3 regions of the Rossellomorea sp. GCM10028870 genome follow, and region 2 is predicted to be linked to each of the others. Evidence: riboswitches for the same ligand, from Rfam matches in the RefSeq annotation. Region 2 holds a riboswitch; each other region holds the start of a gene.
What was found. A riboswitch is a leader RNA that binds a small molecule or an ion and turns the genes downstream of it on or off. The one in region 2 is predicted to bind lysine.
Positions count from the first base shown of each region.

Region 1 (10,606 bases), on a different contig from region 2:
TGAAGGAGAACGATTCGTGCCATTTATCATGCATGGACCTAATATCCATAAGGGACGCAAGGTGGAATCAAAGCATAGCCTTGTTTCCATGGCCAGCACCATCGCTCATATTCTGGGAGCACCATTCCCCAGCCATGCACGTGGACCTGTTTTAGAAGAAGCATTTAGAAGAAAGGAAGAACATCGTGAATAAACAGAAGGTTGTTGTTTTTTTGCCTGCTTATAACGAAGAAGAAACCATCGGGGATGTCATCCGTGACATTCCCAGGGAGTTTCATCCTGATGTTCAGGTGGAAGTACTTGTCGTGAATGATGGGTCGACCGATGACACCGTTAAGGTTGCAGAAGAAGCAGGAGCAGACTATATCGTACATATGGAACGTAATTCAGGCTTAGGTGCGGCAGTAAGAAGAGGGTTAAAGGAATCACTGCTAAAAGGGGCGGATATCGGTGTCATGATTGATGCGGATGGAGAATACCCTGCATCTCAAATACCTGAGCTGTTAGAGCCGATCTTTACAAATCAGTCAGATTATACAATGGGATCCCGCTTTAAGGGGACCATCGACGGGATGAGAATCCATCGACGCCTCGGCAATTATTTTTTTACCTTACTACAATGTGTGTTGCTGAGAACCTGGATCTATGATGGTCAGTCAGGGATGAGGGCGTTCTCTAAACAAGTAATGGAACATGCAGAAATCATTCATGACTATAATTATGCTCAAGTGGTGACTCTAAATATCATGCGTAAAGGTTTCAGAATGACGGAGGTGCCGATTGAATATAGAGTTAGGACGAAGGGACAGTCCTTCATCAAGTTCAAAGCCTATATGTTTAATGTGCTTCCGGCTATCGTAAAAGAAATGAAACGGCCTGTTGAAAAAGTGGATATAGATTATAATGTTCACAAAATTTCTGCAACATCCATTGAAGGCCTTTAAAATCGTATTGACAAGTATAATGATAATCATTATCATTGAAAATACAGGAGGATTTCCGTATGAAAAAAAGCCTTTTTTTTAGTCTTTCACTGATATTTATTCTCAATTACATATTTATCCCGTCGCAGGCATCTGCTTATTCTTATGGGGATCCAGGAGAAGAGAAAATCGCTGAAGCGTATAAAGAGCTGGAAAACAGCTTAGCAAATGATGACTGGGATACCGCGAAGAAAATATATGATTCGTATGAAAAGGATTTTGAGCTGTATTTTTCAAAGGTGCAGCCCGACATAAACAAAGCGTTCGAGGAAAAAGACAAGGATCTTTTATTAGAAAGCTGGAGAGCGGCATTGATGCTGAATATCGAAAGAAGACTGCATTTTGCCCAAGAGCAGTTTGATGACTATGGCCAGGCAAAGCTTCTCCTTGCAAAGGCAAGAGGTACCTTTAATGTTTTAGAACCTTTTATGGTGGAAGAAAAGGGCCAGGAAGATGCAGATAAAATCTATGCTTCATTTGATTCTGCGTTAAATTCTTTGGGCAATCCGGGATTGTTTGGAATCGGAAGCAAGGATAATGATCCCGAGGCTTTCGATAAAGAAGTGGAATCAATCATCGATAGCTTGAGACCGTTATTTCCGATTCCTTCTGAAAAAGCGGATGAAAGTCATTTAAACGAGGAGAATCTTGGGTTTTTAGATGGGATTGGTGAAGGAGGAAGTTCCAGCTTCTGGCTTTACTTCTCAATTGCTCTGATTTTGATTCTCATTGTTCTGATTACGATCAATAAGCGTAAAAATAAACAGTAGCACCGAGGTAACAAAGGGGGAAATAAATTGGATTTCCAAGCATTTTTGATCACACTGAGAGAGTCTTTAGAAGCGATTCTTATTGTAGGGCTGATTCTTTCTTATCTTACAAGATTGAAAGCAGACAAATATAAGAAATGGGTATACGTGGGAGTATTGCTTGCTCTTGTATCCAGCTTTTTAGTCGCTTTACTGTTCCAAGTCGTCTTGACAGGTTTTGCAAGCTTTGGAGCGGAAGTATATTTAAAGGTCGGAATCATGTTTGCCTCTGTACTTCTGCTGACTCATATGGTTGGCTGGATGAGGAAACAGTCTAAAGGAATTAACACGGAAATGGAGAAGAAAATCAATGCGGCCCTGACGGCAGGAAGTGTATCCGCCATGATTATTCACTCTTATCTCATTGTTCTTCGTGAAGGTGTCGAAACCGTGTTTTTCTTCGCTGCCATCAGTGGAGGAGACGTAACGAAAGTATTCACAAGTTACGGAGCGCTTAGTGGATTATTACTTGCCACGGTTCTCGGTTATGCGTTCTTCTCAGGTGCAATGAAATTCAAATTGAAAACGTTCTTTAATGTGACAGGTTTGCTGATTATGTTCATCGCAGCCGGCTTACTTGTTCAAGGAGTAGGAATTCTGCAGGATCTTGGGATAATGGGGTCAGTATATACAACAGCAGAAGGAAAACCAGCGGAAGTATATAATCTTGTGGAGATTATGCCTGAACACTTTCAAGATGAGCTTCACTATGAGAGAGACACAGGTAATGAGGTTCTGATCAGTGGTCAAGTCGGTCTGTTCATGGCGGCAATGTTCGGCTATAGCCACAACCCGACGATCGAACAGGTGCTTGCCTATTGGTTCTACTTCGGATTCGTATTCTTATGGATTTACCTGATCCGAACGGATAAACTCATTAACCCATTTAAACGGAAGTCCGTGCCTGCAGGGATCGAACAACAGAAAAAGACAATCAAAAAATCGGATAATGTGAATTCAATAAATGCTTAAATCCCCCTGAACCAACTCATGATTGGAAACCATTCTTAGAAAGCCTTACAATAGGCTAAGAAGGTTTTCAAACTGAGTTGGTTTTTATTTGGAGAGAAACAGGAGAAAATCAATGACCGATAAACATTTGAACAAATGGTTGATTAGTATACTGGTTGTTTTCAGCCTGTACTTTATATACAGACTTATATTGCTTCCGCCCTATGCTTCAAGCTGGGACGAAGTCGATTATGCTCTCGGAGTCATCGAATTTGATTTATTGAAGATGCAGCCTCATTTTCCAGGGTATCCTTTTTTTATTTTCGGGGGAATGATGGTTCACATCTTTATCGATGACCCGGTTCTATCGCTTCAGCTTTTTAATACGATATTGATGGTTAGCTCGATTTTTCCTGTTTATTGGCTATTCGGCCATTACCTTGGGAGAAAAAAGGCCATCATTGCGACGCTTTTCCTATTTTCCCTTTCATATCCGAGCACGATGACCGTTCAAGCAATGAGCGAAGGTGCCGCTATCGCAGTGTTATGGTGGTACTTATGGAGCCTGCACAGGGCTGTCATACAGAAGACGAAGGATGCGGCTGTTCTTCCCATTCTCTTATTAGCCATCTTGATGGGAATCCGGTTATCCTATATCGGTTTTGGTGTGGGGATCCTATACTATTGGTTTGTGTTTTTGAAGGAGAGCGGAAATAGTTCAGAAAAAGTGAAAGCCATCGCTTTTCATCTGATTCTCCTCCTACTCTCTCAAGGGGTATGGCTATCGGCTTTGGCAGCCAATGCAGGAAGTCTCCATACCCTGTTGCAGATTGCCTTTGGGTTTACAGACGGACACTTTACTGAATGGGGAGGAACGGTAGAGCCCGATACAGGATTTTTTGATAGATTAGGGAAATATATATTTATCAATATAGGTTGGAACGGATTATTTACTCAATCACTTTCCATCGTGGTCATCACGTTGCTCCTCTTTCTAGTTACGGGTAAAAATGGAGGAAGGTGGACGAAACCTGGTACAGGCGTTACATTACTCCTGATTGCATTCAGCTCCTATTTTTTCTGGGGCCTATTTGCTCAAAATATTGATAAGCCGAGACATATTCTACCTCTGGCCTTATTACTCGGATTTTTCTTATTAACTGGATGGATGAAAAAACTTAGTACCTTGAAGATGATCATCCTGAGCCTGTGGTTTATTTTGCATATAGGAACAAGTGTGAGTGTGTTGTCAGGCTACCACTCTTCACCACCAGCAGTATATAAAACTGCGTCATTCTTCGAGGAGAAAAATGATGAAATTCCCCTGATAGTGTACACATGGGAAGAAACAAGGGTATACTCGTATCTTGATGTACCGTACTCACATAAGCGCGTGTTAACGTATGCTCAATTTCTTCAAGACATTGAGCATACACAAAAAGAGATCTATCTGACCGATGCAGTGGTTAATGGATTTAAACAACAGGGTATTGAAAACCTTGATCGAAAAATAGAAAAAGTCCAATCATTTCATTCACAGGAGTTATTCGATCCTGTTTATTCAACCATCACAGTCTATAAATGGGTGGACAAGAAGGGAGAGAGACAATGAACCCAACCATAACCAATAAATTAGCTCTATTACCAGATCAGCCCGGATGTTATTTAATGAAGGACAGGCAAGGCACGATTATTTACGTGGGAAAAGCAAAAGTATTGAAGAATCGTGTTCGGTCCTATTTTACGGGTTCTCATGATGCAAAGACTCAACGCTTAGTAGGAGAAATAGAGGACTTTGAATACATCATGACCTCATCTGATCTGGAAGCCCTTGTACTCGAGATGAATCTAATCAAAAAATATGATCCTAAGTACAATGTCATGTTAAAGGATGATAAAAGCTATCCTTTTATTAAATTAACGAACGAAAGGCACCCAAGGCTCATCACTACCCGTAAAGTTCAAAGGGGGAAAGGGCGGTACTTTGGTCCTTATCCAAACGTAGGAGCCGCTAATGAAACGAAAAAGCTGCTGGATCGTTTGTATCCGTTACGGAAATGTTCCACCCTTCCCGATCGGGCGTGTTTGTACTATCACATGGGCCAATGTCTTGCTCCTTGTATTAAAGAAGTGAGCAAAGATACGTACCGTGAAATGACTGACGAAATATCCCGATTCTTAAATGGAGGCTACAAGGACATTAAGAATCAACTAACGGTGAAAATGAATGAAGCATCTGAAAATCTGGAATTTGAAAGAGCGAAGGAATTCCGTGATCAAATACTCCACATTGAAGCGACGATGGAAAAGCAGAAAATGACCATGACTGATTTCACCGATCGCGATGTATTTGGCTATTCGGTCGATAAAGGCTGGATGTGTGTACAAGTATTCTTCGTACGACAAGGTAAGCTTATTGAACGGGATGTGTCACTGTTCCCTCTATACAATGAACCCGAGGATGAATTTCTTACTTTCTTAGGACAGTTTTATTCAAAATCCAATCACTTTAAGCCAAAGGAAATATTTTTGCCTGAAGTGATTGATGAGGAACTGGCTGCTAAGCTGTTAGACGTGAAAATCACCCAGCCAAAGCGGGGGAAGAAGAGAGAGCTGGTGAAGCTTGCTGAGAAAAATGCGAAGCAGGCCCTTGAAGAAAAGTTCGCCCTAATTGAAAGAGATGAGGAAAGAACGATTAAGGCAATTGAACGTCTTGGTGAACATATGGGCATATATACTCCCTTCCGGATCGAAGCATTTGATAACTCGAATATTCAAGGTTCCGATCCCGTGTCTGCCATGATTGTGTTTCTTGACGGGAAACCCGCGAAGAAAGAGTATCGAAAGTACAAAATCAAAACCGTCAAGGGTCCCGATGATTATGATTCCATGCGGGAGGTTGTTCGCAGAAGGTATACGAGAGTCTTGAAGGATGGTCTCCCTTTACCGGATCTCATCATTATCGATGGCGGGAAAGGGCAGATTGAAGCGGCGAGGGATGTCATTGAGAATGAATTAGGTTTGGATATTCCTCTTGGCGGCCTTGCGAAAGACGATAAGCATCAGACGTCAGAACTGCTGTATGGGAATCCTTTGGAAATTGTTCCTCTTGAAAAGCGAAGTCAGGAATTTTATTTGCTGCAACGGATTCAGGATGAAGTTCACCGATTTGCCATCACGTTCCACCGCCAGCTCAGAGGGAAAAGCGCCTTCCAGTCCACCCTGGATGAGATTGACGGCATCGGACCGAAGCGTAAGAAGCAGCTTCTTAAACATTTTGGTTCCATGAAGAAAATGAAAGAAGCGACGGTGGAGGAGTTTATTGAGATAGGGATTCCGGAAGCTGTTGCGAAGGTTTTGAATGAGAAGTTGAAGTAAAGGATATTAGAATCTAAGTGTTGTTGATTATGGTCTTAGTTTACGTGCAATTAGCTGTCAAATTCAGTATGTCTTCCCACTTATCCCATAAAGTCTTTGTTGCATTAGAAGCACAGAGTGGATTGTAGCGGAAGGCACTTTACTCCTGCGGGAAATAGAGGAAAGGTCGAGACCCCGCAGGGCAAAGCCCTAGGAGGCTCGACTTCCTCCCCGCGGAAAGCGAGCACCTGCAGCGGAAATCAACCACCGCATGCTCATTCAATACAGCTCACGAAAGAATAATAAAATGAAATATTGTTTCAATTAGACATTGAATCAATATTTCCCCTGTGCTATAATTAACAAAAATTTATAACATTATCACTTTTTAAAGTGGTGATAGAGGTGCGAGCTTCAAGAGTACAGGCAAAGAGGAGTATGAGCTCCGTTGAGATGCCTGAAAAGGGGAGATTCGCCGAAGTGGTTTCAGTCTCATGCTGATTCCGCTGGTTCTACGTTTAAGAAATGTAGGATTGTCAAGATGATTCAATCTTGGAGAGCTATCTCACAATGCCGATGAACCTATTTTGTTTGTTCTGCTGTATGTTCATAAAGCAATGAGATATTATTCTCATTGCTTTTTTTATTATCCAGCACAGGAACTTTTCTTGGAAAAGAACCTGTTCTATGAACGTGTAGGATGATTGTGATTGTACTCTTCACCATCAAAAAATGAGTCGTGAATTTTCACTCAATGAGAAAGAGGGAGAAGCTATGAGTATTATTGTTCAGAAATTCGGTGGGACTTCAGTAGGTTCTGTAGAAAGAATTCAAAATGTTGCGTCAAGAATTGCGGAAGAAAAAGAAAGAGGTAATGATGTAGTGGTGGTGGTATCTGCCATGGGGAAAACGACGGATACCCTCGTTGGATTGGCAAGGGAAATTACATCACAACCGAGTAAAAGAGAAATGGATATGCTGCTCTCAACCGGGGAACAGGTGACCATTTCACTCCTTACGATGGCTCTGATCCAAGCAGGACATGATGCCATCTCCTTTACAGGCTGGCAGGCCGGGATTGAAACGGAATCCGTTCATAGCAATGCGAGGATTACCAATATTCATACTGAAAAGATGATGGACCACCTCCAATCCGGGAGAGTTGTGATTGTAGCCGGATTCCAGGGCATGACAGAAACGGGTGAAATCACAACACTCGGCCGCGGTGGATCGGATACAACTGCCGTAGCGATTGCAGCTGCCCTGAAAGCAGAGCGTTGTGACATTTATACAGACGTAGACGGGGTATATACGACAGACCCGCGTTATATTAAAGGGGCAAGAAAGTTACCGTCCATTTCCTATGATGAAATGCTGGAACTGGCTAATTTAGGGGCTGGAGTCCTGCATCCACGGGCAGTGGAATTTGCCAAGAATTATCAAATTCCGTTAGAGGTCAGGTCAAGTATCGAAAAAGTTGAAGGAACGTATATTGAGGAGGAAGCAAGCATGGAACAAAACTTAATTGTGAGAGGCGTAGCCTTTGAAGCTGAAATTACACGTGTCACTGTATTTGGACTGGGTAACGCATTAACTGGACTATCTTCAGTGTTTACCACTTTAGCCAAAAATCATCTGAATGTAGACATTATCATTCAAAGCCAGACCGATCAGAATACGACCAATTTATCATTTTCGATTAAAGAACAGGATTTGGAGGAGACCCTCGCTGTTCTGGAACGAAACAAAGAGCAATTAGGCTTCACCCATGTTGAACATGAAAGTGAGCTTTCCAAAGTATCCATCGTGGGCTCCGGTATGATCTCAAATCCAGGTGTTGCAGCGGAAATGTTCGAAGTATTAGCTCAAAATGACATCGTGGTGAAAATGGTCAGCACCTCTGAAATCAAAGTATCTGCAGTGGTAGACGAGAAAAATATGCAAAAAGCGGCAGGCGTCCTACATACTGCATTTAACCTGGACGCGGTGAAGATGGAAGAAATCACGCTATAATACTAAAGCAGCATAGAACGGGACAAGTGAAAAAGGGTTGCCCCATCAAGTGGGGCAACCCTTTATTAAAGAATTAAAAGTATGTTGTTCAGGACTATTCTACTTTATCTTTTTCGTCCCATCTTACAATCACTTTAACTGAATGACTCCGTTTATGTAGTTCGTCAGCAGCTTCTGCCACACATTTTTTTTGTAACTGTATTTGTTCGGCAAGAAAGCCCGTTTCCAGTTTAAATGTGACATCCGACTTTAAGGAAAGGCGTCGTTCTATCACCGGTCCGCTTATTTCAAAGGTCATCTCATTCTTTTTTTGTTCCAGCAGTGCAAGAGTTCCCCAGCCGGCTTCATCGAAAAACGATACCAGTTCTTCTGATGACTGAAGGGGGAATTTCCGAGAGAGCTGTTTTCCACCCCAGTATAAAATATCGGGTGTATGCTTTCCTAAAATTTCTGGAATCAACATGTCACGTAAAATTTCATATCCGAAGATTGGAACGGACGGTTGATGTACTTCTTCTTTTTTCTGTTCCAAGTAAATCCCCTCTTTCTATAAAACTATTATATACATGAAAAGGGGAATTATCATCCCATACTTCGAAAAAATAACCATGGGATATTTTGGTGGTATAACTTTTATTTGATATTTATTTGAATTTTCGAACATTTAACAAGGCAATACCTCATCTTTTTTGTTATCAATATATTAAAAATATTTTTGCGATATTGTCGAATTTATGTATACGTTTTCTTGACGCTTCCACTCCTTGGGAGTAAAATGAACATGTCACATAATTGTTACAATATAAAATATGTATCGTCGTCTAGTCATTCTTAGAAAATGCATTAGAAAACGAATTCATATTTTATCATTAAGGGGGGTAAATCATGGCTGGAAATCGAGAATTTAATTATCGCAGGCTTCATTCATTGCTAGGTGTTATTCCAGTTGGATTATTTTTAACACAACATTTAGTCGTGAACCATTTTGCCACTGGTGGGGAAGAATCATTTAACCAAGCGGCACACTTTATGGAAAGTCTTCCTTTCCGTTATTTCCTTGAAATTTTTATCATCTTCCTTCCATTGTATTTCCATGCAATCTACGGAATTTACATTGCATTCACTTCTAAGAACAATGCAAGTAAGTTTGGCTATTTCCGTAACTGGATGTTTTTACTTCAACGTGTTTCCGGAGTAATCACATTTATTTTCGTTACATGGCATGTGTGGGAAACGAGAGTTGCGGCAGCATTCGGAGCTGAAGTGAACTTTCAAATGATGGAAAACATCTTATCAAATCCATTCATGCTAGGGTTTTATGTACTGGGTGTTCTTTCAACGATTTTCCACTTTGCGAATGGTCTTTGGTCATTCTGCGTAAGCTGGGGAATTACCGTTTCACCTCGTTCTCAATTAATTGCTACATATGTTACGATCGGAATTTTTGTAGCGTTATCGGTTGTCGGTATGCGCGCAATTTTCGCCTTCGTATAAGAAGAAATAGATACAAGTCTAATAGATTCAGTAAATGCTCTGAAGTATGGTAGGAAAAGGAGTGAGTCACGATGAGTAAAGGGAAAATCATCGTTGTCGGTGGCGGTTTAGCCGGCCTGATGGCCACAATTAAAGCAGCAGAAAAAGGAACGCAAGTAGATTTATTCTCACTGGTACCCGTTAAGCGTTCTCACTCTGTATGTGCACAAGGTGGTATTAACGGAGCCGTTAATACTAAGGGAGAAGGAGACTCTCCTTGGGAACATTTTGATGATACAGTGTATGGTGGGGATTTCTTAGCGAATCAACCGCCGGTTAAAGCAATGACTGAAGCGGCACCAGGAATTATTCATTTACTCGATCGTATGGGAGTAATGTTTAATCGTACACCGGAAGGGTTACTGGATTTCCGTCGTTTCGGTGGAACACAGCATCATAGAACCGCTTTCGCCGGTGCAACGACTGGTCAGCAATTATTATATGCTCTGGACGAGCAGGTTCGTCGTCATGAAGTAGCAGGACTAGTGGATAAATTCGAAGGCTGGGAATTCCTTGGCGTCGTGGTAGATGACGAAGGAGTGGCAAGGGGAATCGTTGCCCAAAACCTTCAGACAATGGAAATTAAATCGTTCGCAGCGGACGCCGTGATTATGGCAACAGGGGGACCTGGAATTATCTTCGGTAAATCTACAAACTCTGTCATCAACACCGGTTCGGCAGCATCAATCGTGTATCAACAAGGTGTTTACTATGCAAACGGTGAGTTCATTCAAATCCACCCGACGGCCATCCCTGGGGATGATAAGCTTCGCCTGATGAGTGAATCTGCCCGTGGTGAAGGTGGACGGGTTTGGACATATAAAGATGGTAAGCCATGGTACTTCCTCGAAGAGAAGTATCCTGCATATGGAAACCTTGTTCCACGTGATATCGCAACACGTGAAATCTTCGATGTGTGCGTAAATCAAAAGCTCGGTATCAACGGTGAAAACATGGTTT
Region 1 is NZ_JBHTGN010000001.1:200,922-211,527, forward strand. It holds gene ACFQWC_RS01020 (alkaline phosphatase family protein) at 1-193, shown strand, start outside; gene ACFQWC_RS01025 (glycosyltransferase family 2 protein) at 186-944, shown strand; gene ACFQWC_RS01030 (hypothetical protein) at 1,004-1,753, shown strand; gene ACFQWC_RS01035 (FTR1 family iron permease) at 1,781-2,764, shown strand; gene ACFQWC_RS01040 (nucleoporin-interacting protein) at 2,877-4,355, shown strand; gene uvrC (excinuclease ABC subunit UvrC) at 4,352-6,121, shown strand; lysine riboswitch at 6,493-6,671, shown strand; gene ACFQWC_RS01050 (aspartate kinase) at 6,875-8,113, shown strand; gene ACFQWC_RS01055 (YslB family protein) at 8,208-8,645, opposite strand; gene ACFQWC_RS01060 (succinate dehydrogenase cytochrome b558 subunit) at 8,999-9,607, shown strand; gene sdhA (succinate dehydrogenase flavoprotein subunit) at 9,679-10,606, shown strand, end outside.
Region 1: another riboswitch for lysine. It lies ahead of ACFQWC_RS01050 (aspartate kinase); the one in region 2 lies ahead of ACFQWC_RS14480 (Na+/H+ antiporter NhaC family protein).

Region 2 (10,606 bases):
TTATTATATATCCCATTCGTCTAATGTATCAATTGTGTAGGTCGGCTGAATATCCTTCGAACTTAAAGCCTCTTTGGTTGTGACTCCAGTGTGAACAAGCAGCGTATCGAGTCCGGCGTTGATTCCAGCCAAAATATCGGTATCATAGTTATCCCCAACCATTAACGTGTCTTCCTTCGGGACCCCTAATACAGATAGGGCTTGCTCCATAATGATCGATTCGGGCTTTCCGATAAAGGTCGGTTCTGTTTGTGTGGAGACGGTGATAACTGACGTCAGGGAACCATTCCCAGGAAGCAATCCTCTTTCAGTCGGAATGGCGATATCTCCATTGGTTGAAATAAAAGTAGCACCATTTCTAACACCCAGGCAAGCGAGAGACAATTTTTCGTAATTAATGTCACGGTCTATCCCCACTACTACGAAATCCGGTTTCTCATCCCTAAGAGTAATCCCGCTATCTTCCAGTGCCGAACGAATTCCTTCTTCCCCGATGACATATGCGGTTCCATTTGGTTTTTTCTTTGCTATATACTGAGCTGTCGCCATTGATGTTGTGAATATCTGTTCCTTCGTGGCAGGAATGGCAAAGGACTGCAACTTTTCTGCAACCTGCTCAGGTCTTCTTGAAGAATTGTTTGTTACAAACAGATAGGGTAATCCCTTCTCCTGAAGACGTTTAACGAATACTCCCGCTTCCTCGATCTTTTCTTTCCCTTTATACATCGTGCCATCTAAATCGATTAAGTATCCTTTATATTCTTTCATTGTTTACCTCCATATGATTGTTTTAGTATGCCCAAACACCTTAAAGTCTGTTCTATTTACGATAAAATGCAGCTTTAAATAAAACAAAACGCTTCCTGGTCAGAAAGCGCTGTCATATCTCATTAATTTTTAAATGCGGATACAGGTCCCAGTTCATTTTCAAGGTAGCTGCGAACCTGTTGAGGAAACTTCTCTAACGAGTAGAATACCTCGTTTAAAACCTTATGTAATTGATCATGGTTGACGGCTGTATACTCCTGAACAAGTATCTTACGATTGCCTACAAGGAGCTTGAGGTCTCTACTCATCTTGTCATCGATCACCTTTTCATCCAAAAGAATGTCAATGATGTCTTCATAGCTTCCAGGGTCTCTCATAATGAACCCATCGATCATGCTGTTCCCTACATCAAGTACGGATTCAATGATCGTATGAGCCATTCGCTCCAGGGCTAGTTTTTCTACTATGGAGTTCCATTGATCATTGGAACGAACGATGGTTAACTGCTCACTCATATAAAGCAATATCACTTCAATCTTTTCTCTATCTACGAAATACATGGTGCCACCTCTTCCTGAACGATATCATCACACTTTATTCTAACATAATTTCACCATCACCATACAGGTACATCCTGCAAAACTCACTTCAGTTTGTTATGATGAAATAAGCAGAAAAAGAGGAGGACATCGTCATGAGTGAACGATTTTATTTATACGATGATACAGAAAATACAAAAACACGATTTGTGAGCTTTATGGGGGAAAATCAGCGGTACGACTTAGCTATTACCCAGACAGATCGATATTATGGTAAATCTTTGGTACTAGACCTTCAAGGCAGTCGATTTGCGATCGTTGGCAGAGATGATCTTGATGAACCCGGATATGTAGAAAGTGTATTCAAGTTAACTCTGGAAGAAGCCGATGAATTGAGGGACTTCTTAGGGGAAATCATTTTGTAAAATGTGCACTGAAGAATGAAGTCCACCCCACTCTCACATACTACAAGTATGAAAGGTGGGAGATAAAATGAGTAAAGAACCTAGAGACAAAGAAGAAGAAGTATATAGTGACTTCTCTAATGTTGAAACGTATCGCAATTTTATCGTTCCAGAAACACTTCCTGAAGGACCTTACGGATCTCCGCGGGGAAAGCATACTCCAGTCGAGAACAAAAGCACTCCATGGGAAGAAGGACAACGGTATTACAGTGCCTTCAACTATGAAAACAAATCACTTCATCAGGATATTCCACGTCAGGAGCCTGGGTCTCATCCTGTTCATGCAGACCCCGATGTGAATGAAGAACCTCCATATACTGAAAATAAGTAAAAATACAAAAGGAACAAACCAGACGGTTTGTTCCTTTCACCATTATTTATTGACTTTCTTCAAAAGAAAATAAGCGCAGCCAAAATTACAATATTCGTACAAGTAATCCTTATGTGTACTCACCTTTGTGTCAAATGACGCTTTTTGATTGTGGTCATCGAAAAATCCCTTTAAACGAAGCTGGCCATATCCCCAATCCCCAAGGATATAGTCGTATTTGCTTAAGATATCGCTATATCTTTCCTTAAATGCTTCCTCGTTGAATCCGTCTCTAAATTCCTCAACGATTTCGTAGCATGTATTCTGCACACAAATCATTTCGTCCACCCACTTTCATTTCCTTATCTTAAATTATAACGGATTGTCCATTAATTACTATGAAAAATTGTCATAAGAGATGGTCACCCTATCAAATAGGGGGTGTTTAAGTTGAATAAATTCATTCTGGGTACAACTGTTTTAAGTATTGCGCTAATCGGAACTGCCTGTGATGGAATCGACACGGCCAATGAGGAAATGTTTCACGACAATGGAAACACCATAAACGTGAATGACCGGGAAGACCTGTACAACGAAAATAGCTGGACCAAAAAAGGAGCCCACCGCGGTGAGGACTTCGGTTATGTTCGCCAACAGAAAAGTCCTACAGGTGGTCAAACCATTTCCACCAAGGATATGTACAGCATCAATCGTGAACAAGTAGCCGACACGATCAGCAAAATGAGTGTGGCTCTTCCTGACGTGAAAGATTGTTCCACTCTTGTCACAGACGAAGAAGTATTGATTTCATATGTGACCGACAAAAAGGATAAAGATGGTCGCTTTGAAGTAGCCGATCAGGTAAAGAAAACAGCCATGTCTGTTATTCCCCGCTGGTACCACGTCTATGTGACTGATGACAAGAGCCTGATGCGGAATGTAGAGAACCTTGCCAAGATGGATAGTGATAGCCGTAACGCCAACACAGCTATCGATGATACCATTAACCTAATGCTGCAGGATTCTCCTCAGGGAAGAAATGTAGACGCAGGTGAAAATCCAAATGGTGAAATGACATCTGAGAAATACGAAATGCAGGACGACGACGTCCATAAAATTAACAAAGATCGCCAAAAACGAAAAGACAACACAGACAACATGGTCGATTAAAAATAAGATTGGAGGAGGCTGACCAGAGGCGAAGCATTATGGCGTAAATGCTTAAATGCATCCCTTGTCATCCTCTACTTAGCTACAAAAAGGACTGACTGTCAGAGATTTTCTCCTTCAGGTCAGTCCTTTTATATATAAATGATTATGCCTTTTGAACTTCTTGCTCTCCGGCTGCTTGTCTTGCTTTGGCAGCTGCGTTAACTTGCTCATCTGCATGGTATGAAGAACGAACAAGTGGACCTGCTTCACAGTGACTGAAGCCTTTTTGCATCGCTGCTTCACGTAGTTCAGCAAACTCATCCGGGTGATAATATTTCTGTACTTTCAAGTGTTTCTTAGATGGCTGCAGGTATTGACCTAATGTCACAATATCAACATGGTTTGCACGAAGGTCATCCATTGTTTCAAGGATTTCTTCCTTTGTTTCCCCAAGACCGACCATGATACTTGATTTTGTTGGGATATCCGGGTTTAATTCTTTAGCACGACGCAAAAATTCCAATGTGCGGTCATATGTAGCACGGGCACGAACTCTTGGAGTCAAGCGACGAACGGTTTCGACATTGTAATTCATAATGTCTGGTTTTGCATCCATCAGTGTTTTGATGTTATCGAATACTCCACCCATATCAGAAGGTAATACTTCAATTGAAGTGAATGGACTTTTCCGACGAATTGCACGAACTGTTTCAGCAAAGACTTGTGATCCACCATCTTTCAGGTCATCACGGGCAACAGCTGTGATAACTACATGCTTCAGATTCATTAATTGAACAGAATCTGCAACGCGTTCTGGTTCTTTCAGATCTAATTCAGTTGGAAGGCCTGTTTTTACTGCGCAGAATCGGCATGCTCTTGTACAAATATCTCCAAGAATCATGAATGTAGCTGTTCTTCTAGTTCCCCAACATTCATGAATATTAGGACAACGAGCCTCTTCACATACCGTGTGAAGATTGTTTTCACGCATCATTTTCTTCAAGCCCATATAATTATCGTTCGTATTCAGCTTAATTTTAAGCCAATCCGGTTTCCGAATATGTTCATCTTTCTTGCTCATACCCCTCATCTCCAATCCTAAATAATTCTGACTTAGGCAAAGAGTGAAACGCTTTCTAGATCGTTCATCTTATGTATAAAAAGCCATCATCAATATACTTCTTTTGTCACTTTATCATACTAAAAAAGCGAAAACAAGCATGTGATACCCTATTACCATTTATTGATGATTATGAATCCCGGTGAACGATACAAACTAGAAGTAGGCCCCTAAAAATGGAGGGATTATTTTGTACAAACGATTGGTCTTTACCTTTGTGGCTTTTTGCATGTTCATTAGTCCTTGTCAAACCTTTGCAGCAGAAAAGCTGACAGATGAACAGATCCACACAAAGAGAATGGAGTTATTCCAGAAAAGCGAGGCACTTACTCAAATTCCCTGGTACTATCTCGCTGCCATTGATCAGTACGAGAGGAGTCTTCGGTTTGCCCGTAAAGATCGGGAAAAGCCCTCTTCTCTTATATCGATTTATATGGAGCCAGAAAAGTGGGTCGGCCCTCTAAACCCTAATGCGGATGATGACAATCCCGAAACAATCGCTCTATTCAATGGAGTGGGCCGGGATGGAGACTTCGACGGTAAAGCGAGCCTGAAGAGTGATGAAGATATATTGGCAGCTTTGACAGAGGTAATATTGCGGTATGGAATTGACCGGGATAATTTCAAACTTGCTCTGTGGGACTATTACAAACGTGATAAAACGGTCAGTATCATCATGGGAAATGCAAAAATTTATAAGCAATACGGTACAATCCATTTAAACCAGAAAGCCTTTCCCCTTCCCCTCAGGTTCAACTACAGTTATCGAAACACTTGGGGTGATGCCCGTGGTTGGGGAGGAAGACGAATTCACGAAGGGACGGACCTCTTTGCTGATTATGGTGTACCTGTAAGAGCGACATCGTATGGAATCATTGAGATGAAAGGATGGAACCGATATGGAGGCTGGCGGATCGGGATACGTGACATTAATAATACGTATCATTACTTTGCTCACCTTAGTGGTTTCTCTAAAGATCTTCACGTAGGACAAGTGGTTGAACCCGGTATGGTCATAGGCGGTGTTGGGAGCTCGGGATATGGACCTCCTGGAACATCTGGAAAATTCCCTCCCCATTTGCACTATGGGATGTATAAGGATAACGGCTTGACGGAGTGGTCCTTTGATCCATACCCTCACTTACGAATGTGGGAACGACAAGACAGAATCAAAAGCAAAAATCGTTAAAAAAGCAGACAATGGTTATCCCATCGTCTGCTTCATCTTTTTATACCTGTTTTTTGGATTTGGATTTGGAAACAGCGTTCATGATACTAGCTGCTAATCCACCCCAGATGATGACCATTCCTACAACCATCATTGCAATAGCGCTACCAGTCATATTAGCTTACCTCCTTATAGCTCTCAGCTTCTGTTTTTGCATGCCAGCGTTTAAAGGAGAAAGCAACACCGGCGAGGATCGCGAATCCTGCAACAAACCAACCACTGTAAAGAATGAAGGCATCCGAGTAACCACCGTAGTTTCCAGTTTCAGTTTCAAATTCTTTTAGTAGGTTCATTTTGAATAAACCGAACATCATCCATCCAAGGACGATTGGTGTGATGACACCTAAGCATATCTTCCACCATGCACCAAGCTGGATATCAGAGATTCCATTGGCGTGGGATTGAAATGCACCTAACTTGCGTAAGAACCAGGCAATTACTACAACTTCAACTAATCCGGCGAATGCTACACCAAACTGATTGATAAAGTAGTCTGCCGCATCCAGGAACAGTAATCCACCTTGAGTCGCAAATAAGATAGAGATGATCGCAGAAAGTCCTCCACCGAATAGGACGGCTTTTGTACGGGAAACCCCGAACTTCTCAGAAACACCTGCTACATACGTCTCTGTAATCGAGATAAGTGATGACAGCCCTGCTAATACCAGGGAAGCGAAGAACAAGAATCCGAATAATCCGTTAAGGGCCGGGAATTCATTAATGATTTGCGGGAATACCACAAACGCCAATCCAACTCCCCCGCTTACTACTTCCTGAACACCTACACCTTGAGATTGAGCCATGAAACCTAAAGCAGCAAATACTCCAATACCTGCTAATAATTCAAAGCCCGAGTTACTGAATCCTGTGATGAACGCGTTATTTGTAATATCCGATTTCTTCGGAAGATAACTCGAATACGTAATCATGATTGCAAAAGCGATTGATAAACTGAAGAAAATCTGTCCGTATGCTGCTACCCATACACTTGGATCAGCAATTTTGCTGAAATCCGGTTTGAAGAAAGCGTCCAGACCATCCAATGCTCCAGGTAATGTTAAAGCGCGAACAACAATGATTAAAAATAAAATAACTAGTGCCGGAATAAAGATCTTATTCGCTACTTCGATTCCTTTCTTTACACCTTTGAAAAGAATTCCTAATGTAATCACCCAGACCAATACAAGTGGAATGAATACTCCAGGAACGATACTGCCCGTTTGACCAGGATCAACCGTAAGCTTTAAATAGTCATTGAATAAGAATGACTCTGTATCCTTGCCCCAACCTAGATTGAAAGAAAATACACTGTAGGACATTGCCCACGCGATAATGACGGCATAATAGGTAGAAATAACAAATGCAATTAACACCTGCCACCAGCCAAGCCACTCTGATTTCCTATTAAGACGGAAATAAGATAGCGGTGCTGAGCCACGGTACTTATGACCTAATGTAAATTCAAGTACTAATAATGGAATTCCCGCTGTTAGAAGAGCGAATAAATAAGGAATAAAGAATGCTCCTCCACCATTTTCATACGCTACTGCCGGAAAACGCCAAATGTTTCCCAAACCGATTGCTGACCCGACGGCAGCTAGAATAAATCCTGCTCGTGTTCCAAACTGGGCACGATTCTCCATATTGGTCCCCCCTAGTTCTTTTCAACTACCATATTAAGGTATTTGAAATTTTTATATTTTCAGATTATTTATAATCTAAAGTCAGTATAGCTAGTTCCAGGACAATTGTCAAAGCTATTTTTAAGCCTACAGAGAGATTTTTTCAAATTGGGACAGGTACTATTTCACTATATGAATTTTGTCGAAACATGAAGGATTAATGATTGGAAAGGTCGAGGGGGATTTCTTGATACCACCATGGGTTTTAATAAATACCCTGACATCAAGTGAAAATTGCATAAAAAAACCAGGAGCCGATGAGCTCCTGGTTCTTCATTTCATTATTGTTCTGATACAGCCGGTTTTGCTTTTTCACCAAACAGAAAAGCGAATGCCAGGATTAAAATAATCACAACTCCTAAACCAAGTAACGTGCTACCAGTGAATCCCAGTACAAGGTATCCAATTGAAGCAGCAACCGCTCCGATCAATGCATATGGAAGCTGTGTGAGAACGTGATCGATATGATTGCTTCCTGCTCCAGTTGAGGAAAGGATCGTCGTATCTGAGATTGGAGAACAGTGATCTCCCAATACGGATCCAGCTAAAACGGCTGCCATAGCAGGCAATAAGATACTTACATCTGTCGCTGCTGCAATTTCCCCGGCGATCGGCAGTAAGATACCAAACGATCCCCAGGATGTCCCTGTGGAGAACGCCATGATTCCGGCAACTAAGAACAAGATGACCGGAAGTGCCTGCATCGGTAAGCTGGATTGTTCAACCAGACCCGCAAGATACGTACCTGTTTGCAATTGATCGATCAATGTTACGATCGTCCATGCGAAGATAAGAATGTAAACGGCTGGCAGCATGGATTTGATTCCTTCCACTACTGCTACTCCAACGGCTTTGCCTTCAATTCCTTTCAAGCTGACTTGACGAAGGAAGAAGATCAGCGCAACAAGGAGACCGAATAATCCACCATATAATAAAGATTTCGTTACATCTGTATTTTCAAATATCGGCAGGATGTCAAATGATCCGACGGCTTGATACCCTGTCCAGAGCATCATTCCGATTGTACCGATGACCAGAGCCACGATTGGCCAGACAAGATCTCCTACTGATCCTTTCGAGCTTACAGGCAGATCATTTTTCAATTCGCCTGGAATCTCTTTTTCAGGGTCATAAAGGGCTCCTGTTTCAAGGGCTCTTACTTCATGCTCTTTCATTTTTCCGAAGTCCAAGCCTTTAGCAGCAACCATGATCACAAGAAGGACAGCTGCCCAGACGTAAAGGTTCATTGGAATCATTTGAACGAATGCTGAAAATGCTGTGTATTCAGTGATGCTGTGTGCAGCAAGAATCGAACCGATAATCCCGATAATGTACGCTCCCCAGCTTGAGATTGGTGAAACGACACAAATCGGTGCCGATGTGGAGTCAATGATATAGGCTAGTTTTGCACGTGAAATTTTGTGGCGATCCGTAATGGGTCTCGAAACCTGTCCAACAGCAAGGGCGTTAAAATAGTCATCAATAAAAATTATGATACCTAAAACGGCTGCAAGAAGCTGTGCCCCTTTTCTCGTTTTCACACGTTTCATCGCCCATTCACCAAATGCGCGGCTACCGCCGGAAATGTTCACAAACGCCGTGATCACACCAAGAATAAGTAAGAAGAAAATAATATAGACATTCCAGGTGTTGAGTGCTCCATCTGCGACAAAGATGCCTTTAAAGGCGTCCCACATAAAGCTGAATGTTTTTGTAATTGAGAAATCTGCTAACAGAAAGGCAGACGCAACGATTCCTACTCCGAGTGAAAGTAGAACCCGTCTCGTAAGTATAACCATAAGAATGGCTAAAAGGGGTGGTAATAGTGAGTAAATCGTGTTTTCCATAGTGTCCTCCTCCTATTTGATAGGGGGGAACCATCGTAGCATGACAGAGGATAATAAAAAAAGGCAACGATAGAGAAACTATCATTACCTTAGTAAGTAATTTAAGTGCTCCATCACGATCTGTAGCTCCCCATTATAGAGATTCCCCTATAATGACAGTGTTATCCTTCTTCAAGATAACCCCAGCAAATACACCTTCGACATGCATATTTACTTCGGCAAAAGTTCCCTTTCATCTGTTCTCCCAGTTGTCATCCTCAAACAGCATACTCTTGAACCCTGCGCCTCTACCCCATCGGACTGATGATGTGGTGTGTTATTAAATTTTCTTTATTAATATAACAAACTATCATTCTTTTGACAACTTTTTTTCCTGACTAATTTGTGGGAATTTCAATGGATGGGCTGGATTCCCCTCCACCATTGTTATAAAACTGTGGTACATCCAGGTGAACGGTACCCATGGCAACCAGGATATCCTGCTTGATGGTTTCCGTTTTCGTTGCAAATGGAATGATGATCTGGACATTGACTTCAAGCTCGACAAACACTTTTACAACAGCATTATTGATCCCAAATTGCTCTACTGTCGTTTTAATATCGGAACGGACATCCCCGATCGAATGAAAGCGAATGGGCACTTTTGGACCCAGATTACCGAGTAACACGTTGTTGGTCGCCTGACCAAGAGGCACCGAGTAAGTGATGCCCTTCGCTGCTTTAGATTTCCCTTCATCGATTTCCACTTCGGTAATAAATTCCAGGTTTTCTAAATTTCCTTCCTCTGCTTCCTGCAGGTTTTGCTGTACTAAGTTTGTGATTTCTGCCTGAACCCGGTTGATTGTCTGAGTATTGTATTTAAATGAGACAATATCGCCTTCTGTATTCTTCACTTCTTCCGTTATATCCGAAATATCAAGAACATCGGCAATTTTTTTGTTAATTGCTTTATTGATAACTAACGTACCGATCCTGCTGGTCTGGGTCTCAGCATAAGCAAGAAGTGTCGGTTTTAAACCTTTATTAATGATCCACAACCCGAATCCAGTAGATATCATAAAGAATAGAATCGTAATGATCATCACATATCGAAAAGGTAGCGGCCCTCCTCTTCGGGGTTTGTATGTTTTAAACTTTGACAAAAAAATCCCCCCTTACAAGCTATTTGTATGCACAGTAAGAGGGGTTTAACGCAAAAAAATTATTTAATTTTTAGAGATTGGGGTTCATAATCCGGGTCAAACCCGGTAATCACCTTATCTAATTCCGTGCTTAAATCAATGGGATAAGGGGTTTGTAATTCCTGTCCGTCTTCTTCGATGATCCGAATCACCGGTCGATCCGTTACCCCTTTATTTTGATCTGTCACTATTCCTTTTCGGCCATCATTCAGCTCCACAACCATCCCATTTGGATAGATGGCAACAGAAGACCTGAAGGCTTCGATTACATTTGTATCAAACAGGGTGCCGCTGCCTGCATATAATACCTCCAAC
Region 2 is NZ_JBHTGN010000003.1:106,631-117,236, forward strand. It holds gene ACFQWC_RS14430 (TIGR01457 family HAD-type hydrolase) at 4-768, opposite strand; gene ACFQWC_RS14435 (DUF86 domain-containing protein) at 891-1,328, opposite strand; gene ACFQWC_RS14440 (DUF3055 domain-containing protein) at 1,463-1,732, shown strand; gene ACFQWC_RS14445 (hypothetical protein) at 1,800-2,102, shown strand; gene ACFQWC_RS14450 (YutD family protein) at 2,145-2,420, opposite strand; gene ACFQWC_RS14455 (YhcN/YlaJ family sporulation lipoprotein) at 2,532-3,251, shown strand; gene lipA (lipoyl synthase) at 3,397-4,314, opposite strand; gene ACFQWC_RS14465 (M23 family metallopeptidase) at 4,583-5,542, shown strand; gene ACFQWC_RS14470 (methionine/alanine import family NSS transporter small subunit) at 5,583-5,696, opposite strand; gene ACFQWC_RS14475 (sodium-dependent transporter) at 5,698-7,224, opposite strand; gene ACFQWC_RS14480 (Na+/H+ antiporter NhaC family protein) at 7,545-9,110, opposite strand; lysine riboswitch at 9,226-9,408, opposite strand; gene yunB (sporulation protein YunB) at 9,488-10,252, opposite strand; gene ACFQWC_RS14490 (HD-GYP domain-containing protein) at 10,312-10,606, opposite strand, start outside.

Region 3 (10,606 bases), on a different contig from region 2:
TTCACCAATCAGTCCTCCTCCAGGGATCCCCCCCATGACGATTGCGGTGATAATCGCGACCAATACCGCTATAAGGTACGTATCAAGCCCTTCAAAAGGAATGCCCAGAACGCCAAATGCAAAGACGATTTTCAAGATGGCCCCCATGGCCGAGCCGTCTTTATGAATCGACGCTCCAATAGGAATGACCGTTTCTCGAACGGCATTGGATACCCCCATCTTTTTCGTTGCATCCAGATTGGCAGGAATGGTTGCCACTGAGCTTTGTGTTCCGATTGCGGTTGCCGCAGGTAAAAGGTTATGCTTCCAAAAGCCTCTCACCCCTCTTTTCCCTCCTGCCACAAAGGCATAGAAGGAGAAAACCACTACAAAGTAAATCACCGCTATCACTAAATACAATAGGAAAGAACGCAAATAAGAAGATAGTAAGCTTGCCCCGAACGTTCCTACTAATGTAGCAAAATAGGCAGCCAGACCGATTGGGGCATAATACATGATATACGATACCAACTTCATGCTCACATCGGCCCCTGCCTGTAGGATTTTTTTCAATGGCTCTGCTTTTTCCCCCAGTCGATTCGTGGCAAATCCGAGTGCCACTGAAAACAAGATAAGGGGCAGCATATGCTCCCGTGTAAATAATTCAATGAAATTATCCACAGTAAAGGTTTGGACGATTTGGTCCCCCAATTGGATGTCTTCTGTTTCAACGGACTGGTCCAGACTGATGGTAATACCTTCCGTCGGGGAAAAAACCTTCACTCCCACAATCATCAACACAGACGAGATGATCGTGGTGATCAGGAATATCACCAGCATACTGCGCATGATTTTCTTAAATTGACCTTTCGATTCCAAATTGGCGATCGCCGATGAGATCGAAAAGAAAACCAGGGGTACCACGATCGTAAAGAGGAGATTCAGGAAGATATCTCCCAAGGGTTTTAACATTTCTGCTTTCTCTCCCATGGTCAGTCCGATAATGGATCCTATGATAATGGATGCGAGTAGTGTGATGGCTAATCCGTACGTTTTAAATATGTTTTTCATTCTATGTTCTCCTCTTCATTATGATTGTAAGGTGGATTATTCTTTACCGGTCATTCCGAACTAAATCAGCATACGATTCACGCTCGATCACGACCCGTGATTCCCCATCCTTTACAAACACAACAGCCGGTCTTGGAATCCGATTATAATTACTCGCCATGGAATACCCGTAGGCTCCTGTACTGAACACGGCCAGAATATCACCGTAATTCGTCGGTGGCAGCATCAGGTCCCAGATCAGCATGTCACCGGATTCGCAGCATTTCCCGGCAATACTCACAAGCTCCGTGCATTCCTCATGGGGACGATTGGCAAGCACCGCATGGTATTTCGCCTGATAGAGGGCCGGGCGAATATTGTCCGTCATCCCCCCGTCGATCGCGACGTACGTGCGCACATCGGGAATGATTTTCTTCGACCCCACTTTATACAAGGTCGTCCCAGCTTCAGCCACCATGCTTCGTCCCGGCTCCACCCATACTTCAGGGAGCGGATATTCATTCTTGGTGAAATAGGTCTTCACACTATCGGTAATGCCCTTCACATACGTTGGAATCGGCAGGGGCTGGTCTTCTTCCGTGTACCGGACACCGAATCCTCCGCCGATATTCAGCACCGGCATAGTCACATCAAATTCGATCCGGATCCGCTGCAGGAAATCTGCCAGTACTTGAATCGCCTGATCAAACCCTTCCCGTTCGAAAATCTGAGATCCAATATGTGAATGCAGACCGAGTAATGAGAAGTACGGCTTGTGGAGAGCTAACTGAATCGCCGTATTCGCCTGTCCGTTGGAAATGCTGAATCCGAATTTCGAATCCTCCTGTCCCGTCGTGATGTACTCATGGGTGTGGGCTTCTACACCTGGCGTGACCCTGATCAGGATCTGAACCTGCTGCTCACGCTCCTTGGCCAGATCATGCAGCAGTTCAAGCTCTAGGAAACTATCGACAACAAAGCAGCCGATTTTAGCCTCAAGTGCCATGAGTAACTCCTCTTCTGACTTGTTGTTCCCATGAAAATGAATACGCTCCGCTGGAAAACCTGCCTCAAGGGCCGTATACAATTCCCCGCCGGATACAACATCCAGTGATAACTCCTCCTGCTCTGCCAGGCGCACCATCTCTTTACATAGGAACGCTTTACTCGCATATGCCACCTGGAACTGCAATCCGCTTTCGTTGAAGGCATTACGGAAAAGTCGGGCATTTTCACGAATCATTCCTTCATCGTAAACCATTAAAGGCGTGCCATAGGTCTCCACCAACTCACCCGTGCTCATTCCTCCGATTTCAAGATCTCCACGAACATTCACATCAACTGTACTCATATCCTATACTCCTTTTGACTCTCTCTAAAAAAACACAAAAAAACCGTATGAAGCGATGCTCATACGGTTTATCATCAAAAGTTTTGGAAACATAATGAAGACTATGTATTAACATCTCTTCAATAGTTCTCCACAACTTTTTCATTGTGACAGTCCAACATTTCTTCAATGCTGGCCCAACAAAAAATAGAATTGGCTATTTTCTGCTTCGGCGATCTGCCTTTCCCTTCTTATCCCGGAATCCATTATTCTCAAAGAAGATACTCATCATACTCGCGCCTCTATTATCAGAGAGTGACGTATTATTTTGTTTGAATTACTATACCACTCTCTTAAAATAGTTGTCAATTGGTTTTTGAAAGAGAAATAGGCAAAACCCCCGGAAGTAGCCCAGGGATTTCGTGGATCATTTTATTTCAGATTGATTTCGAACGGTTTCATTTTGACCGGCTTATCATTTCTGCTCAATGTCTCGAATGGGACAATCAGTGAGTAGTCCTCAAGGTTGGAATCCTGAGGCAATGTAAACGTGGATTGATAACGGAGAGTATCCTTATCCACTGTTTTCGTTTTAGCACTTCTGATCATATGATTCAGCATCTCATTATAATCCAGTTCATCCTTCGCATTTCTTTTAATATCTTTTGATGGGATCACCTGAACGAATTGAGCAAAGCTCTTTAATATGTCATATTGGAATTGTTTTTCTTTGATATGATCAATGGTGAAATCGACTGTCACCTTCCCTTTTGCGTTTTGGATATCTTGTACCGTGACCTGATAACCAAAACGAGGGCTCTTCACCTGGAATGGAGGTGAATCCTTCAGTGAGTTGATGCCGTCTTCATCTACTCGCTCCATATCAGCCTGGACTTTCAGCGACTGTGCTTTATCACTGAGTTTACTCGTGAACAGCTCCCTGAAAGTCTTTTGATAATAACCGTCAATTTCTTTGATATTTAGTGTCTCTGCACTGGACTTTGATAACCGGTTCCCTAAGTCATCAAACACAATCAGATTTAACGTATCCTTCTCGGACTCCACCGAATAGGTATACTCCAGCGTAGTCGTAGCTTTTCCTTTAGTGACAGATGTTACTTGCAGCTCAAATTCCCCATTGGGCGATTCTGTCCTTACATCTGTTTTGATCTTTTCAGATGGAATCCTCTTGACCGGTACATCAAAGGTCCAGGTACCGTTCACATCTGCCATATGGGTGAACGTTAACGGAAGCGTGAAGTTTTCCGGCGGTTCTTTCCCATCCCGGTAAAATTCGATCGAGCCTATGAACTCATCCCCGTCTTTTTTAAGACCCGAACTTCCCGATCCCCATTGATTCTGATCCTTACCGTCGAAGAGATGATAGCTGTAGCCGCTCACCGGACGATTCCCTTCGTCCATATGTTCGATGGAAAGGTCATCACCCTTCGCCTTGAAGGTGACTCCGATGACGTTCCCGTCATAATATGTGCTTGTGATTGTCACATCGACGCCGTTGGAAGTGGCGGCCTGATTAACTTCCGTCACTTTATCGCTGAAATAGAGTTCTTTTCCGACATCCGAACCGACTTTTTCATAAATGGCACCCAGTACAGGCAGTTTGGCCAGTGCATTGTTCACAGGTGAGAACAGGAAGCCCGATACGAGTACCATGGAGGCAGCAGCGGTGGTAAATGCGGCACTTATCTTGACCGTTTTTTTCCGGACCTTTTGTTTTCTGCCTTCTTGGATTCCTGTTGAAATTGCCTCAAAAACCTTTTCTTTTGGTACCTCGATGCTGTTCATTTCTTCCTCAAACCATTTTTTGTCCATACTGATTCACTCCTTCCAGCAGCATTCTCAATTCCAGCTTCGCCCGGTGAAGATACGTCTTGACCGTCCCTTCAGGCGTACCCATCGTATCGGATATCATCTTGATCGACTGACCCTGGAAGTAGAATAAGATAATGACGGTTTGATAGTGCTGATTCAAAGACGCCATGGCCGTAATCAAGTCGATCCGCCCTTCTATATCCGTTTCTTCTGAGACGAGAGTGTTGTCTAGAAACTCATCCCCCGTCAGGACCAGTCGGTTTTGTTTCTTCAACATGCTGTATGCCGTATGTATCAGGATCTTGATCAGCCAGGTGCTGAAATACTCTGGGTTCTTCAAACGGGCTATCGAGGTGAATGCTTTACAAACCGTTTCCTGCACCACGTCGAGAGCATCCTCTTTATTTCTTACATATAGAAATGCCGTCCTGTACAGCTTCTCGCTTTCTGAGTGGATCAGCCTTTCAAATGCCTGTTCATTCCCTTTGATTGCTCTTTTTACGAGTTTCACATCCATTGATTAACCTCCTGTCATTCATTAGAGTCGGGTGAGGCGGGAAAAGTTTCAAGGAATTTTTTATGGGGTGTCATGCGATGTAGACTGAGGGTAGTTACCATTTATTTCAAAAAGACGCATAAACTATGAAAAACGACGCAATAAATTTGAAATCGACGCAATTACTTCGATCATGACGCAATTCACCTTGAAAATGACGCAATCATGGACGATTTCGACGCAATTAAGTAGGATGGGGTCATCCTCCACCAAGATTGAATGAAAATGATTCAAAAGCCAAAGAAAGGTTGAAAAATCCTTTTTTATCTTCCATCGTAATGCTTTTCACTAAAAAAAGCTTATCCGTCTCGATAAGCTTCAATCCGCCCGTCCCGTATAGATCATCACAAAGTGGAGGACCGCTTCTATTGATTCCATATTCATGTAACTATGGCCTTTATCCGCATGGAATTTGATCGAGTCATACTGACTGAGCTCGAATACTTCATCCTGCACCTTCACACGTACTTTTCCTTCCATAACGGTTACAAATTCAATCACCCCGGGCTGGTGGGCATCCGCACGGTACTCACTGTCCGGTTTCAGGAAGGCCCTGTGGGTTTCCAATGAGCTGTAGCCAGAGGAAGTAAACATCGGTTCCAGGGTCAAGGACTCATTGGCACTGATCACTTTGCTCCCTTCATTTTTCCGGGAAATCTGGACTTCTTGTTTTTCCACGAGAAGGGCCGAAATGGGGATCGCGAGTCCGTTCGCAATTTTCCATATGATCGTCAAAGATGGATTCGCCTCTCCCCTTTCGATCTTGCCCAAAGTCAAAGTACTGACATCGGTCATAGCTGCGAGTTCCTGGAGGTTTAGCCCACGCTCATGTCGTATATGTCTCAGTGTCATCCCGACGTGCCTAGCCAATTTTTCCGGGTCCTGCCAAGTCAAACCGTCATTACTCATAATCCTACCTCTTTCTATAGACAACGTATGTAAGTATATTATAATATATAAAAAATAAACTATAGTATATGTATTGGAAAGGAGTGTTCATCATCAAAGAGCTTGCTCTCGGTGTCATTTCATCTATGTTCTTTGCCGTCACCTTTATTCTGAACCGGTCCATGGAGCTCGCTGGTGGAAGCTGGATGTGGAGTTCATCCCTGCGATTCCTGTTCATGCTACCCTTCCTATTCCTTATTGTAGGTTTACGGAAGAATATAAATCAAGTCTGGATTGAAATGAAGAAGAAACCATTCGAATGGCTGACGTGGAGCTTTGTCGGGTTTGTCCTCTTTTATGGTCCTATCACCTATGCGGCTGCGTACGGACCGGGTTGGCTTGTAGCGGGCACGTGGCAGTTTACCATCGTCGCAGGCATCTTACTCGCTCCTTTATTTTATACTTCCGGGCCGGCCAGGCGCAGGCATACCATTCAAAAAAGAGCTTTGGCCATATCCTCCATCATTTTAGTTGGGGTTCTCTTCATTCAACAGGAAAATGCCAGTGGATTGTCCTTTTCTGAAATGGCCGTTGGGATCTTCCCTGTGATCATCGCAGCCTTTGCTTATCCTCTTGGAAACCGGAAAATGATGGAGGTGTGCGGTGGCAAGCTTGATACCTTCCAACGTGTGCTCGGGATGACGATCGCAAGCACTCCTTTCTGGCTGATCTTAGGATGCTATGCGTTCTTCGAGGTTGGGGCACCAAGCGAGCAGCAAGTGATACAATCCTTTATTGTCGCCATATGCTCAGGTGTGATTGCGACGTCCCTGTTCTTCATCGCCACGAATCAGGCAAGGCACACTCCCGGGAAACTTGCCGCAGTGGAAGCGACCCAATCGACACAGATCCTGTTTGTCATCATAGGAGAAGCGGCGATCCTGTCCGTTCCACTTCCATCAGGAATAGCCCTGATCGGCATCCTCCTGATCATCACGGGAATGATCATCCACACCATAAACGTGAAAAGAATGAATACCGGAATGGTCAAAGCCGTTAAATCCGTCAGCTAAAAAAAGGAGGGGCATCCTGGATGCTCCTCCTTCACTTTATTTAAATACCTTTCTTCTCATCCACTGGGTAGCAGCCCATTTATCCCCGATGACAACCGGTGCGCCGCCATGAAGCGTCAAGTCGTTCAGCTCCTGGTTATCATAGAAATATTCGAAGTAGACCGCCATCCCCTTTTGCGGAGAAACAGAGAAATTCAATTTAGGGAAGTACGTTTCCCCGCCTTCCTCTACGTCATTCAAGTACATCACGAGGGTGCTGATTCTCGGATTCTTCACCGGTCTTGATGAGGCCGAGAAGAAGTCAAAGTGAGCCTTGTATTCCTGACCCGGTTTATAGTTAAGGATTTGAAGACCTTCCCCGTGCTCCACGGGTATATTCATAATCTGAGAGACCCGTTTTTCGATACAAGACACGACGTCGTGTTCATTCTCCTCTAGGAACACTGAACTGCTCGTTCTAAGCTCGTCCACTGTGCGTGTGTTACCGATTTTCGAGCGCTCGACCCGATCCTTGGAAAGCTGAATGAGTTCATCACATTCTTCATGGCTCAACACATTTCCAAGAACGACGATCAACGGCTCTTCCATTTTCGCGATGATCTGAATCTCCCGGTCGTCCGTCTTGATCTTATTCCCCGTATGGTGGAAAATCGTTTGTTCCTTTACAGCTATTTCAGTATTATCCATTGCCAACTTTCATCAACCTCTTATCGTATTTTTAACATTCTGAATTTTTATATTGGTGGAAGCACCCTTTGATTCTTCCAATCTAGAAAAAAACGATAGCAACAATAGGCATAACTGTAGTCTTTATTTTGGCTGGCGGTTTCCTCCTGCGTGTGTATTTTTATATATTTTACACCCGTGATGAGGGGAATTCTATCTTTTTTTTGATGAAAAATTAGGGGTCTGATGGGAATGAAGGGGATTGTAGGATTGGCGCGGTTGCGGGGACGTCACAGAAAAGACACGGATGGGTTTTATGCGCCGGTTTCCTCTTATACATCAAATTTCGAAAGTATGCGTCTTTTTAAAATTTATGCGTCGATTCCTCTGCGTCTTCCTTCCAAAAAAATAGACTGCCGAATCAAGTTCGACAGCCGATCCCATTTTATTCCTTCAAACCTTCATACTGAACCAATACTTCCTTCACAATCTCGCTATCCGGATCCAGTCCGCTCACTTCTTTCAATACATGGGCAGGTCCGTGTTCCTTGATCATGCCCTGGATTTCAACCGCTTGTTCATCCTCAGGATTGTCAAACAATAGCGCTGCAGCAATCGCTTTGGCAAGGTAGGCATAAGAGAGCCCCGCTTTTTGAGCCTCTGTCGTCGGTCGGATCAAGCGGTCATCAGGACCCAGCTTGCGGATCGGCGCCCGTCCCACACGACTGACATCATCATTCAGGTAAGCATTTTTGAAGCGTACGATGTTCTTATCAATATAAGCAAGATGCTCGTTTTCATTAAGTCCGTATTGCTTCACAAGGTAGGCACCTGTTTCTTTCAGTGTCTCCTTGACCTGCTCGGCAATGGCTTCATCGGCCAATGTCTGATCGATCGTTGACTTGCCTTGCAGGTAACCAAGGTACGCAATGACCGCATGGCCTGTATTCACCGTGAACAGCTTACGCTCGATGAATGGAGCAAGGTCGTCTACAATCGTCATGCCTTCAACAGGCGGGATTGTTTCTTTTGTTTCAACCACCCATTCGTAATACGGTTCAACGAGTACATCTAGTGAGCTCTGATCTTGAATCGGTACAATGCGGTCGACGGCTGAATTGAAGAAGTAGACTTTTCCTTCAAGCATCGCAATCGTTTTCTCATCAAGATTTTCTATAATATGATTCTTTAATATATCAGTGGCACCGATCTGATTTTCACATGCAATCACGTATAACGGCTCATCTGATGAGGCGATGCGTTTTTCGATCCCTTTGGCGATCAGGGGAGCGATCCGTGGAAGGATATTCGGTCCGATCGCCGTCGTCAGATAGGTGGATTGTCCGATCGTCTCAATGACTTCCCCTTCTTGATGAAGGTTGTTCAGTCCGGATACATTCTCGATTGTTTCGGTTTCCTTCGTTTCCGTGGCGAGTTTCACTTCGTAGCGTCCTTCTTCATTCAGCTTGTTGATCACCTGCTCGGCGATGTCTACGAAGGTCACGTGGTAACCTGATTGTGTGAATAATGCTCCGATAAACCCTCTGCCTATGTTTCCTGCTCCAAAATGTACCGTTTGTTTCAACATCATCATTCCTTTATCAAATTAGTTTGTAAGTAGTCCAAAAAGATTTCTTCTAATTTCTTTAAAATGACCGCTTCGTTCGTGGACGAATAGATCATCATCGACCGGTGATCTTCGATTAAGCTTGTAGAGATCAGGCTGAGAATTTCCTGTTCCCTCCTGCTCAATTCTTCAGGGGCAAGCATGAGGAGAAGGCTTTTCATCTCCATTTCCCCACCGTCCATCCCTTTGATCTTACAAGGTTCATCCAGATGGGCCACCTGGAAGATCAGCTTCTTCACGTTGTGGTCACGGCAATGGAAGAGGCCCATATTCGTCTTCGGAATCCCGAGTCCGCCTTTTTTCTCCCTTTCGATCAGCTGATGCATGACCACATGCGTGTGTTGAAGAAGTTCGTCCTGTTCCGCTTGTTCCACCATTTCATTCAGGATCCTGAAGTGACTTCCCGTCGACTGCTTCCGGTACACCCGGAAATTGGTGAGGATGGCTTCCATGCTGGAGTGGACATCCTTGATTTCCTGAAGGAGCATCCTGACCTCGGTTTTCTCAACCGATCGCGGCGCTGGCTTCAAGTATTTCTTCCTCGTCAGCTTTTCAACATTATTCTGCAGATAGCTTTGGATGAATCCGATGTCCTTCTCGCTCAATAACGGGCTTACCAGAATATACTCCACTTCCGTAAAGGGGAGCCTGACCGTGGAAATGACAATATCGTAGTCATCAAGGTTTGCACTCTGAAAATCCTTGATCGACAGGATTTCCACCTTGTTGATCATCGTCAGTTCCCGCTGGATGCGGCTGGCGAGCATCTTGGACGTCCCGATCCCTGTCGGACAGACGACCACCGCTTGGATGTTCACCTTCTCTTCATTCATCAGCATGGCCGATCCGAAATGAAGGACGATGAAGGCGACCTCATCATCGGGAAAAGAAATATCCTTGAATTCCGTTTCAAGACTCTTTTTCACTGCTAAAAATAACACGGGATACTTCTTCTTGATTTCATCCGTCAATGGATTGAAAAGATCCAGCTGCTGCTGCAGGCGGAAGATGGACGGTCCCATATGGGCAAGCAGGCCCTGGAAAAGGGAAAAGTCATCGGACAGATCCACATGGAGGTCTTCCGATACATCCTTGATGACATTCTTGATGAGATGGCCAAGGAGGATACTGTCATAGTAAACAACGTCGGGATCCTGAACTTTGGATCCTTTTAAAATAACGGTCAAAAATTGGACATCCCGATTGGTCATGGGAATGGAAAGCTTATCTTTCAGTTCCCTGTAAATCATGTCCATCAGCTGATTTTCAGTAGAATCATGATCCTCCGCTTGCTCATATTTCTGTAATTCGAAGCCCTTTTCGGTTCGTTGTATCGTCAGGCAGGTATACACAACAAGACCGATATAATCACTGTCCGTCAAGGTGATTTGCCCCTCTGCCAAGTGTTGGTTCACCACCCGGTCGACAGCGAGTAAATAGTCCGGTTTGAAATACCCCAGCACCGGCTCATCTAGGTGATTCCCCTTTTGCATCCCATACAGGGTCTCGATGATGTCTTCATAAAAATAGACGAGGAAGAAGCTTGCCAGTGCATGACGTTTGTCGGCTTCATCTGCGGTAAGCTCCACCCCCACCCCTCGTTT
Region 3 is NZ_JBHTGN010000002.1:238,506-249,111, forward strand. It holds gene ACFQWC_RS11990 (dicarboxylate/amino acid:cation symporter) at 1-1,050, opposite strand, end outside; gene lysA (diaminopimelate decarboxylase) at 1,094-2,380, opposite strand; lysine riboswitch at 2,496-2,672, opposite strand; gene ACFQWC_RS12000 (DUF4179 domain-containing protein) at 2,792-4,192, opposite strand; gene ACFQWC_RS12005 (sigma-70 family RNA polymerase sigma factor) at 4,173-4,709, opposite strand; gene ACFQWC_RS12010 (helix-turn-helix domain-containing protein) at 5,067-5,657, opposite strand; gene ACFQWC_RS12015 (DMT family transporter) at 5,750-6,709, shown strand; gene ACFQWC_RS12020 (2OG-Fe(II) oxygenase) at 6,746-7,396, opposite strand; gene ACFQWC_RS12025 (mannitol-1-phosphate 5-dehydrogenase) at 7,821-8,960, opposite strand; gene ACFQWC_RS12030 (BglG family transcription antiterminator) at 8,966-10,606, opposite strand, start outside.
Region 3: another riboswitch for lysine. It lies ahead of lysA (diaminopimelate decarboxylase); the one in region 2 lies ahead of ACFQWC_RS14480 (Na+/H+ antiporter NhaC family protein).